DNA from 2 places in the Sphingomonas sp. 179-A 2A2 NHS genome. Region 1 is predicted to be linked to the other one. Evidence: predicted binding sites of a transcription regulator. Region 1 holds the regulator's gene; the other holds the start of a gene.
The links. Region 1 encodes LexA, which represses DNA repair genes until DNA is damaged. Its sites were predicted from a motif close to GTTCCNCNCTTGTTCT; they were not measured.

Region 1 (4,818 bases):
CGCACCATGAGCGAATTGCTTCCCGTGGCCGAAGCGCAAGCGCGTCTGCTCGCCAGCGTCACCCCCGTCTCGATCGAGACGCTGCCGATCACCCGGGCAATCGGCCGCTGGGCTGCGGCCCCGCTGGTGGCGCAGCGCACCCAGCCCGCACGCGATCTGTCCGCGATGGATGGCTATGCACTGCGCTTCGCCGATCTCCCGGGCCCGTGGCGCGTGATCGGTGAAAGTGCCGCCGGCCGCCCGTTCGAGGGCAAGGTGGCGGTGGGCGAAGCGGTGCGCATCTTCACCGGTGCGGCACTGCCGGACGGCGCCGACACGGTCATGGTGCAGGAAGAGGCAGCGCGGGACGGCGACCAGCTGATGCTCGATGGCGAAGGGCCGCTTAAGCTCGGCGGCAACGTCCGCCGTCGCGGCCTCGATTTCACGCAAGGCGACACCTTGGCGGCGGCGGGCGAACGCCTCGTCCCTGCGCGCCTCGCCGTCGCTGCGACCGGCGGTGTCGGTGACGTCGCGGTGCATCGCCGCGTGCGGGTGGCCATTGCCGCGACGGGCGACGAGCTGGTCGATCCCGGCACTGCTGCCCGCGCCGATGCCCTTCCCGAATCCAATCGCCTGCTGATCCGCGCTTTGCTCGCCGATCTGCCGGCGGACATTATCGACCTCGGCATTCTCCCCGATCGACTGGACGTGCTCACCGACGCCTTCGCCTCCGTCGACGCGGACCTGCTCGTCACCACCGGCGGTGCCTCGGTCGGCGATCACGATCTGGTGCGCCCGGCCCTGATCGCAGCTGGGGCCAGCATCGACTTCTGGCGCGTAGCGCTTCGCCCCGGCAAGCCGCTGATGGCCGGCCGCCGCGGCGCCATGGCGGTACTTGGCCTGCCGGGCAATCCGGTCTCCGCCTTCGTCACCGCGCTACTGTTCGTGAAGCCGCTGATCGCGCGCCTCGCGGGCGCCGCGCAGCCGCTGCCGCTCACCACCCGCGCCACGCTTGGCGAAGCGCTGCCGCCGAACGGCCCGCGCACCGATTACATGCGCGCCGCGCTGGTCGATGGCGAGGCATTCGTCGCCGCCATCCAGGACAGTTCCATGCTGCTCACGCTTGCCCGGGCCGGCTGCCTGATCGTCCGCCCACCGCACGATCCGGCGCGGGAACGCGGCGACTCGGCAGAAATCCTGATGATCGCTTGACGCATTGAGGAACGTTCCATAAAGGTTCTTCGTCTGTTCGCGGCGGAGGCGATGCGATGCTTACGAAAAAGCAGCACGAGCTGATCTGTTTCATCAACGACCGGCTGGTCGACACCGGCGTGTCGCCCTCGTTCGAGGAAATGAAGGAGGCGCTCGACCTCAAGTCGAAGTCCGGCGTCCACCGCCTGATCTCGGCGCTGGAGGAACGCGGCTTCCTACGTCGCCTGCCGAACCGTGCGCGCGCGCTCGAAGTGCTCAAGATGCCCGAGCGTCTGGACGCGAAGAAGGCGCCCGCACCGGCCGCCCGGCCCGCCGTGCCCGAACCCGCCAACGACGTCATCGAAGTGCCGCTGCACGGCCGCATTGCCGCCGGTGTGCCGATCGAGGCGATGGAGGGTGCGTCCTCGCTCCCCGTCCCCGCTGCGCTGCTTGGCTCGGGTGAGCATTTCGCGCTCGAGGTCGCTGGTGACTCGATGGTCGAGGCCGGCATTCTCGACGGCGATTTCGCGCTGATCCGCAAGCAGGACGTGGCCCGCGACGGCGAGATCGTGGTTGCGCTGATCGAGGACAGCGAAGCGACGCTTAAATATTTCCGTCGCGAGGGGGCGATGATCCGGCTCGATCCGGCGAACCGCGCTTATGATCCGCAGCGCTACGCCCCGGCGCAGGTGCGCGTGCAGGGTAAGCTCGCGGGAATCCTTCGCCGCTATTCCTGATCGCCGCCATCACCCAGGGGTGCGTGTCTCCGGGCCGTTGAACCGTCATGACACTCCCGGTCGCCAGCGTGACGGCGACCCCGCCGGTTTTCGCCAGCGTCTCGCGATCTAGGCGTAGCCAGCGCGGCTGGCACCGCCGCGGCAGCCGACGCTCGCTGATCACCACGTCCGCGGCCAGGCACGCCTCGATCAGTTCGCCCGCCGGCACTAGGTACGCGCTCCGCGTCGCAAGGATGCGCCAGCTGCGCTCACCCGCGGCCAGGTCGACGCGGCAAAGGTCGCGGCTGCACTGCGCAGCTGACTGTTCGGACAGCAGCACCGGCTCCACGTCGCTGCCGCCATTCTCCGCCAGCATGTCGCGCGCATAATCGCCCGCGCGATCACGCAGCAGCGCGACCCGGCCGTCCGGCAACCGGATCCCGACGTGCCGTCCGTCCCCCGTTACCAACAGGTCCGGCGCGGGCACCATCAGCGCCCATAGCGCACCGATCGCCACCGGTATCGCGCCAATCCGGCGCATGTTCGTCCGCCACAGTGCCAGCCACAATCCGCCCGCGACCATCAATCCAAAGGCGCCGCGCGGCATGGCGGGCAAGGCAGCGACCGCGCCCGGCGCCTCCGCCGTCACCCGCGCAAGTCCCAGCAGCAGCGCCAGCGCCTGCCCCGCCAGCCACCATACCGGCCCGCCAAGCCCCACACCGTCCAGCGCCAGCGCCATTGCCTCCAGTGGCATCACCACGAACGTCGTCAGCGGGATTGCGACGATATTGGCCAGCGCGCCGTAGATCCCCGCCTTGTGGAAATGGAACACCGCGATCGGCATCAGCGCGATCTCCACCGCGATGCCCGTCAGCAGCAGGGATCCCCCGCCGCGCAGCATCCGCGCCGCCCAGCCTTCCTCGCGCGGGCCGAACCACTGCCGCACCCGCGGATGCTCGGCGAGCGCGATGATCGCCGTGACCGCCGCGAACGACAGCTGGAAGCTTGGCCCGGCGAGCGACTCGGGCCACAGCAGAAGCACCACCACCGCGCCTGTCGCCACCAGCCGCAACGTCAGCGCCTCGCGCCCCAGCGCCATCGCGGCGAGCACCAGCAGCGCGGCGATGCAGCTTCGGATCGTCGGCACCTCGCTCCCCGTCAGCAAGGTGTAGCCGACCGCCGCCCCGGCCGCGACGGCGGCCGCGATCAGCGGCACCCGGCCTGTCAGCGCCAACCGCATGTTGAGCGCCAGCAGCCGCATCGCGATCACCATGGTGAGCCCCACCACCGCGGTGATGTGCAGTCCGCTCACCGACAACAGGTGCGCGAGGCCCGAGCGGCGCATCGCTTCCTGATCCTCCGCCGCGATGCCGCCGGTATCCCCCGTCGCCAGCGCCGCCGCGATCCCGCCAGCGCTCCCCTCCAGCCGCGCCTGGATGTGCCGTGACAGCCGCGCGCGCAGCGGCTCGGCCGTGTCGCCGGCGCTCAGTATCCGCGGTGGGCCCAGCGCCCGCCCGGTCGCGCCGATAGAATCGAACCACGCGACCCGCGCAAAGTCATAGGCGCCCGGCACCGCGGGCGGCGGTGGCGGCATCAGCCGCGCCCTCACGGCAATGATCGCGCCGGGCACCAGCCCGGCCGGCACATCCTTCTCCGCCACGTTCAGCCGGATCCGCGCCGGCCGCGTCGCCGGTGCGCCCTCGCCCAACTTCAGGTCGCCAAGCTGCAGCCGCACCAGCGCGCGTGCCGGTATCCGCTGCACCCGCGCCACCCGCGCCGTCAGCGCGACGATCGCCGGCCGCGTCAGCACCGGCGCAGCGGCCCGTTCTGCCCGGAACCAGACGAGCGCCAGCCCCAGCGCCATCATCATGCTGCCGATCGCGACCGCCCGGGCGGCACGCCCGCCCCGCCCCAAGGCCAGCGCGACGCACGCAAGCGACGCGCAGCCGAGCAGCACCGCCTGCCACGCGCCCCGATCCGGCAACACGAACCACGCCGCCACGCCAGCGCCAAGCGCCACCGGCAGCCACAGGGCGAGCTGGTCGCGCTCCGCCTCCAGCCAAGCCTCCACCCGCGCCCGCGCGGTTTGAAGCGTCGGAAGCTGCGTGCTAGGGGGCTGCGCGGCCGTTGTCGCCATCTCGAATTCCAGCCTGGGAGCTAGCGCGCTTGAGCGCAACTACAGAAGCCCGCGAGCGCGGTGTCGTCACCCGCTTCGCCCCGTCGCCGACGGGATTTCTCCACCTCGGCGGCGCGCGCACTGCGCTGTTCAACCTGCTCTTCGCGCGCCACCACGGCGGCAAGTTCCTGCTAAGGATCGAGGACACCGATCGCGCGCGGTCCACGCAGCCGGCGATCGACGCGATCCTGTCCGGCATGCGCTGGCTCGAGCTCGATTGGGATGGCGAGGAAGTCTACCAGTCGAGTCGCGCCGATCGTCACGTCGAAGTGGCCGAGGCGATGATCGCCGCCGGCGCCGCCTATCGCTGCTACATGACGCCCGAGGAGATCGACGCGATGCGCGCCGAGGCCCAGGCGAAGAAGCAGCCGCTGCGCATCCGCTCGCCGTGGCGTGACAAGACCAATGACGATCCCAACGCCTCCTATGTCGTCCGCCTGAAGGCGCCGACCGAGGGCGCGACCACGATCGAGGATCGCGTTCAGGGCCCGATCACCGTCCAGAATGCCGAGCTCGACGATCTCGTCCTGCTGCGGTCGGATGGGACGCCGACTTACATGCTCGCGGTGGTGGTCGACGATCACGACATGGGCGTCACGCACGTCATCCGCGGCGACGATCATATCAACAACGCCTTCCGCCAGCTCCCGATCATCCGCGCGATGGATGCGATCGAGGGCAATTGGCCCGATCCGATCTACGCCCATATCCCGCTGATCCACGGCGCGGACGGCGCGAAGCTGTCGAAGCGGCACG
Region 2 (4,818 bases), on a different contig from region 1:
TGCTCGTCGCGTCGGTGACAAGGCCTCGCGCGGGCAGGGCGATTGGGCCACTCACGGCCGCTGGACGTCGGCCCTCGCTGCCTGGCGCCAGAACGATTGCGCCGCCGCCGGTGAAGGCTTCGAGGCGGTCTCCGCCCGCGCCGGGGACACCGACATGCGCGCCGCCGGCCTCTACTGGGCAAGCCGCTCCGACATGGTCTGCGGCCGCCCGGACCGGATCGAGGCACGGCTCAAGAATGCCGCCCAATATGGCGAGACCTTCTACGGCCAGCTCGCCCGTCAGGCGCTCGGGATGCGCACCGCCGCGGTGAAGCCGCAGAAGGTGACCAGCGACTGGGCCAGCCTTGAGCGTCGCCCGAACATCCGCGTCGCCGCTGCCCTGATCGAGATCGGCGAGGAGGGCGCCGCCGACACCGTCATCCGCCAGCAGGCGAAGATCGGCCCGAAAGCCGAATTCGCCAGTCTCGTGCGTGTCACCGAGCAGATGAACCTGCCGGCAAGCGTCGTCTGGCTCGCGCACAATTGCCCGGAAGGGTTCGTCGCCACCGCCGATACGCGCTACCCGACGCCGAACTGGACGCCGGATACCGGGTGGCGCGTCGACAAGGCACTGGTGTACGCGCACACGCTGCAGGAATCGGGCTTCCGCAACAAGGTCGTCTCGCCCGCGGGCGCCTATGGCCTGATGCAGATCATGCCCGCCGCCGCGACCGATTACATGCGCGAGCGCGGCGTCACTGTCGACAAGACGGCGCTCACCCGACCCTCGACCAATATCGACATTGGCCAGCGCCATCTTGAGCGGCTTCGCGACATGGGGCTGACCCAGGGCCTGCTGCCCAAGGTGATCGCCGCCTATAATGCCGGACCCAAGCCGGTTGGCGAATGGAACTCGCTCGTTCGCGACAATGGCGATCCGCTGCTTTACATCGAGAGCATCCCTTATTGGGAGACCCGCGGCTATGTCGTGACGGTGCTGCGCAATTACTGGATGTACGAAGGCCAGACCGGCCGCGAGAACTCTGTCAGCCGCTCGGCACTCGCCCAGGGCATGTGGCCACGCTTCCCGGGCATGAAGGGCGAGCCCGCGATCCGCATGGCGGCGCGCGCCCCTGCGAACACCATCGCTTCCAACGCCACGGTGGCCCCGGCTTCCCGCACGACGCTCACGAGCGCGCAGTAAGAACGGGGCAGGGGCGCTGCCCGGCACGAGCCGCAGCGCCCGCCCGTTCGCGTCCACGGCTCCCGCGTCCTCGTTCGCATTCCCGTCCGTTCGGCCGGAGCAACGTCGAGGGGCGTGCGCCCATGCGCCATCTCGCCCATCGACCCGACTTGCCTCAGCCACACCCGCGCCGTCACCCTGGACTTGATCCGGGGTCCCGCTGCTGCCTTCCCACACCTATCGCAAATAACTTCGTTCGCCTCTTGTTCCGATGGAACAAACAAGATACACGAAGTTCACGCGTTGAACGGTTCGCGCGCTTGCTCTAGCGAAAGGGCTTCCCAATGGCCGCCAATCTCAAGGTGATCCCCAACAACATGGCAAGCGCGAACTCCGATCGTCAGAAGGCGCTGGACGCCGCCCTGGCGCAGATTGACCGCGCCTTCGGCAAGGGCTCGGCGATGAAGCTCGGCCAGAAGGAAACGATGAAGGTCGAGGTGGTCTCCACCGGCAGCCTCGGGCTCGACATCGCGCTTGGCGTCGGCGGTCTTCCCAAGGGCCGTATCGTCGAGATCTTCGGTCCGGAATCCTCGGGCAAGACGACGCTGGCGCTCCACGCCATCGCAGAGGCGCAGAAGGCAGGCGGCATGGCGGCCTTCGTCGATGCCGAGCACGCGCTCGATCCTGCTTATGCGAAGAAGCTGGGCGTCAACATCGACGAACTGATCGTCTCGCAGCCGGACACCGGTGAGCAGGCACTGGAGATCGTCGACACGCTCGTGCGCTCCAACGCGATCGACGTTCTCGTTGTCGATTCGGTCGCCGCGCTGGTGCCGCGCGCCGAGATCGAGGGCGAGATGGGCGACAGCCATGTCGGTCTCCAGGCTCGCCTGATGAGCCAGGCGCTGCGCAAGCTTACCGGCACGATCAGCCGGTCGAACTGTCTCGTCATCTTCATCAACCAGATCCGCATGAAGATCGGGGTGATGTACGGCTCGCCTGAAACGACGACCGGCGGCAACGCGCTGAAGTTCTACGCCTCGGTGCGTCTCGACGTGCGCCGCATCGGCTCGGTCAAGGATCGCGAGGAAGCGACCGGCAACCAGACGCGCGTGAAGGTCGTCAAGAACAAGGTCGCCCCGCCGTTCAAGCAGGTCGAGTTCGACATCATGTTCGGTGAAGGCATCTCGAAGCTCGGCGAGATGATCGATCTCGGTGTGAAGGCCGGGCTCGTCGAGAAGTCGGGTTCCTGGTTCAGCTATGATTCGATCCGCATCGGACAGGGCCGTGAGAATTCGAAGGGCTATTTGCGCGACAATCCCGAAGTCGCGGAGCGGCTGGAACGCCAGATCCGTGCGCGTCAGGAAGGCCTCGGCGAGGAACTGATGGCCGGCCAGACCGACGAGGATGACGTCTGATCAATCGTCAATTGCCGGCCGGCCATGTCCAGCGCCGCTGATCCAGCATCGACGAGGGGCCGGTACCGCAAGGTGCCGGCCCTTCGCACGTCGTGGGGAACTGCATCTGTTGGAGAAAAAAGCGCCAGCGCCTCAACTTCCTCAACATTCGCTCCAACACGCACAGTCATCGGTCTCGCGCACGCGTGCGAAAAAACGCGCCAGAGCCTCAACTTCCTCAACATTCGCGTTGCATGCAGGCGGTCGGCAATCTGCTACCATCCCCGCATCCGCGACGAAGAAGGAGCGCCGATGACCACTGCACCCGACTGGCAAGCACGCGTCGGTGACGTCTGGGCAGCCGAGTGGCGCCGTACCGATCGGAGCTTCGCCGATCTCGCCAGGCAGCTGGACGCGGCGATCCTTGCCGTCGCTCCCACGCAAGGCCGCGTGGCCGATCTTGGATGCGGCGCCGGGGCGACCAGTCTGTCCCTGGCCGCCGCAAGGCCGCAGCTCGACGTATATGGCGTCGACCTGTCAGCCCCGCTGATAGACGTCGCGCGCAGCCGCGCCGCCGAAGAAGGTTTGCCCAACCTATCCTTCGCTGTCGGTGCCGTTCCTGAGGCGCTTCAGGCGCATCAGCCCTTCGATCTCGCCGTGTCGCGCCACGGCGTCATGTTCTTCGACGATCCGATCGGCGCCTTCCGCGGGATCGCGGCTGCGTTGAAATCCCGCGCTCCGCTCGTGTTCTCCTGCTTCCGCTCCTCGCAGGAGAATGCATGGGCCTCACGAACGATCGCCGCGATCGGCGGTCGCCTTGATCCGCCCGGCGATTATGCGCCGGGCCCGTTCGCCTTCGCCGATCCCGCTGTGATCCGCCGCATCCTGACCGGCGCGGGCTTTGACGATCCGTCGATCGTCGCCGCCGATTATGCCTATCACGCCGGCGCCGGCCCCGATCCGGCAGCGGACGGCGCCAGCTTCTTCCAGCGCATCGGCCCGGTCTCCCGCACCATCGCCGAGGCATCCGATGCCGATCGTCCGGCGTTACTGTCCCGATTGCACGCCGTTCTGGCTGAGCAGGTGAGGGGGAATGCGCTCGACTTTCCCGCTGCCGCCTGGCTGGTCACGGCGCGCGTTAGCGGGAGAGGCCAATGATCATCGTCCACCACCTCGAGGATTCCCGGTCGCAGCGCGTGCTGTGGATGCTCGAGGAACTGGGCCTGCCCTACGAGATCAAGCGTTATGAGCGCGACAAGAAGACGATGCTCGCGCCGCCCGAGCTGAAGCAGGTCCATCCGCTCGGCAAGTCACCGGTGATCGAGGATACCGACGACGGCAATCGCGTGATCGCGGAGACCGGTGCAATCGTCGAGTATCTCGTGGACAAGGCCGATGGACGCCTCGGCGCACCGGCGAACCGCAAGGGCGCGCTCGAATATCGTTACTGGCTACATTATGCGGAAGGCTCGCTCATGCCGCCGCTGTTGCTGAAGCTCGTGCTCGGCCGGATTCCCCTGTTCGGCAAGGCGGCGCTCAAGCGGATTCAGCCGATGATCGACGTCCATCTCGATTTCGTCGAGGCGCACCTCGCCACGCGCCCATGGCTTACCGGTGATGCGATGACTGCCGCCGACGTGATGATGAGCTTCCCCCTGGAGGCCGCCCGCAGCCGTGCCGGCCTCGACGCGTCACGCCCCGCCACCATCGCCTGGCTCGACAAGGTTCACGCCCGTCCTGCCTTCCAGCAGGCGCTGCGCAAGGGCGGCCCCTACGCTTATGCCTGATCGAGGAGCCGTTCGTAGAGCTTGATGTAATCGTCCGCCATCCGCTCAACGCTGAACCGTTCGGCGACCCGGGCGCGGCAGGCGGCGCGATCGATCTCGCCGACCCGCTCGATCGCCGCCACCGCTTCCTCGACAGTGTCGACCAGGAACCCGGTGACGCCATGCTCGATCAGCTCGGGCATCGATCCGCGGTTAAACGCGATCACCGGCGTCCCGCACGCCATCGCCTCGACAACGGAAAGCCCGAACGGTTCGTCGAACCCGATCAGGTGGAGGAGAGCACGAGCCTGCCCCAACGCCCGGACCCGTTCCTCTCCACCCACCACGCCCCGGAAGACCACGCGATCATCATCGATATGCGGCGCAACCTCGCGCTGGTGATAGTCATGGTCCTGCACCAATCCCGCCATGATCAACCGCCGATCCGCACCCTTCGCCGCGGAAATTGCATCATGCGGCCCCTTGTCCGGGT

Region 2: recA (recombinase RecA) is a predicted target of LexA. The motif match lies at 1,417-1,432, and genes of this name have one in related genera.

The regions. Positions count from the first base shown of each region.
Region 1 is NZ_JBIQDE010000003.1:518,208-523,025, forward strand. Features, by position in the region: gene ACH0AE_RS08855 (molybdopterin molybdotransferase MoeA) at 7-1,191, shown strand; gene lexA (transcriptional repressor LexA) at 1,248-1,907, shown strand; partial or broken gene ACH0AE_RS08865 (ComEC/Rec2 family competence protein) at 2,491-4,023, opposite strand; gene gltX (glutamate--tRNA ligase) at 4,053-4,818, shown strand, end outside.
Region 2 is NZ_JBIQDE010000002.1:342,722-347,539, forward strand. Features, by position in the region: gene ACH0AE_RS04850 (lytic transglycosylase domain-containing protein) at 1-1,183, shown strand, start outside; gene recA (recombinase RecA) at 1,507-2,580, shown strand; gene ACH0AE_RS04860 (trans-aconitate 2-methyltransferase) at 2,872-3,717, shown strand; gene ACH0AE_RS04865 (glutathione S-transferase family protein) at 3,714-4,346, shown strand; gene ACH0AE_RS04870 (glycosyltransferase family 4 protein) at 4,337-4,818, opposite strand, start outside.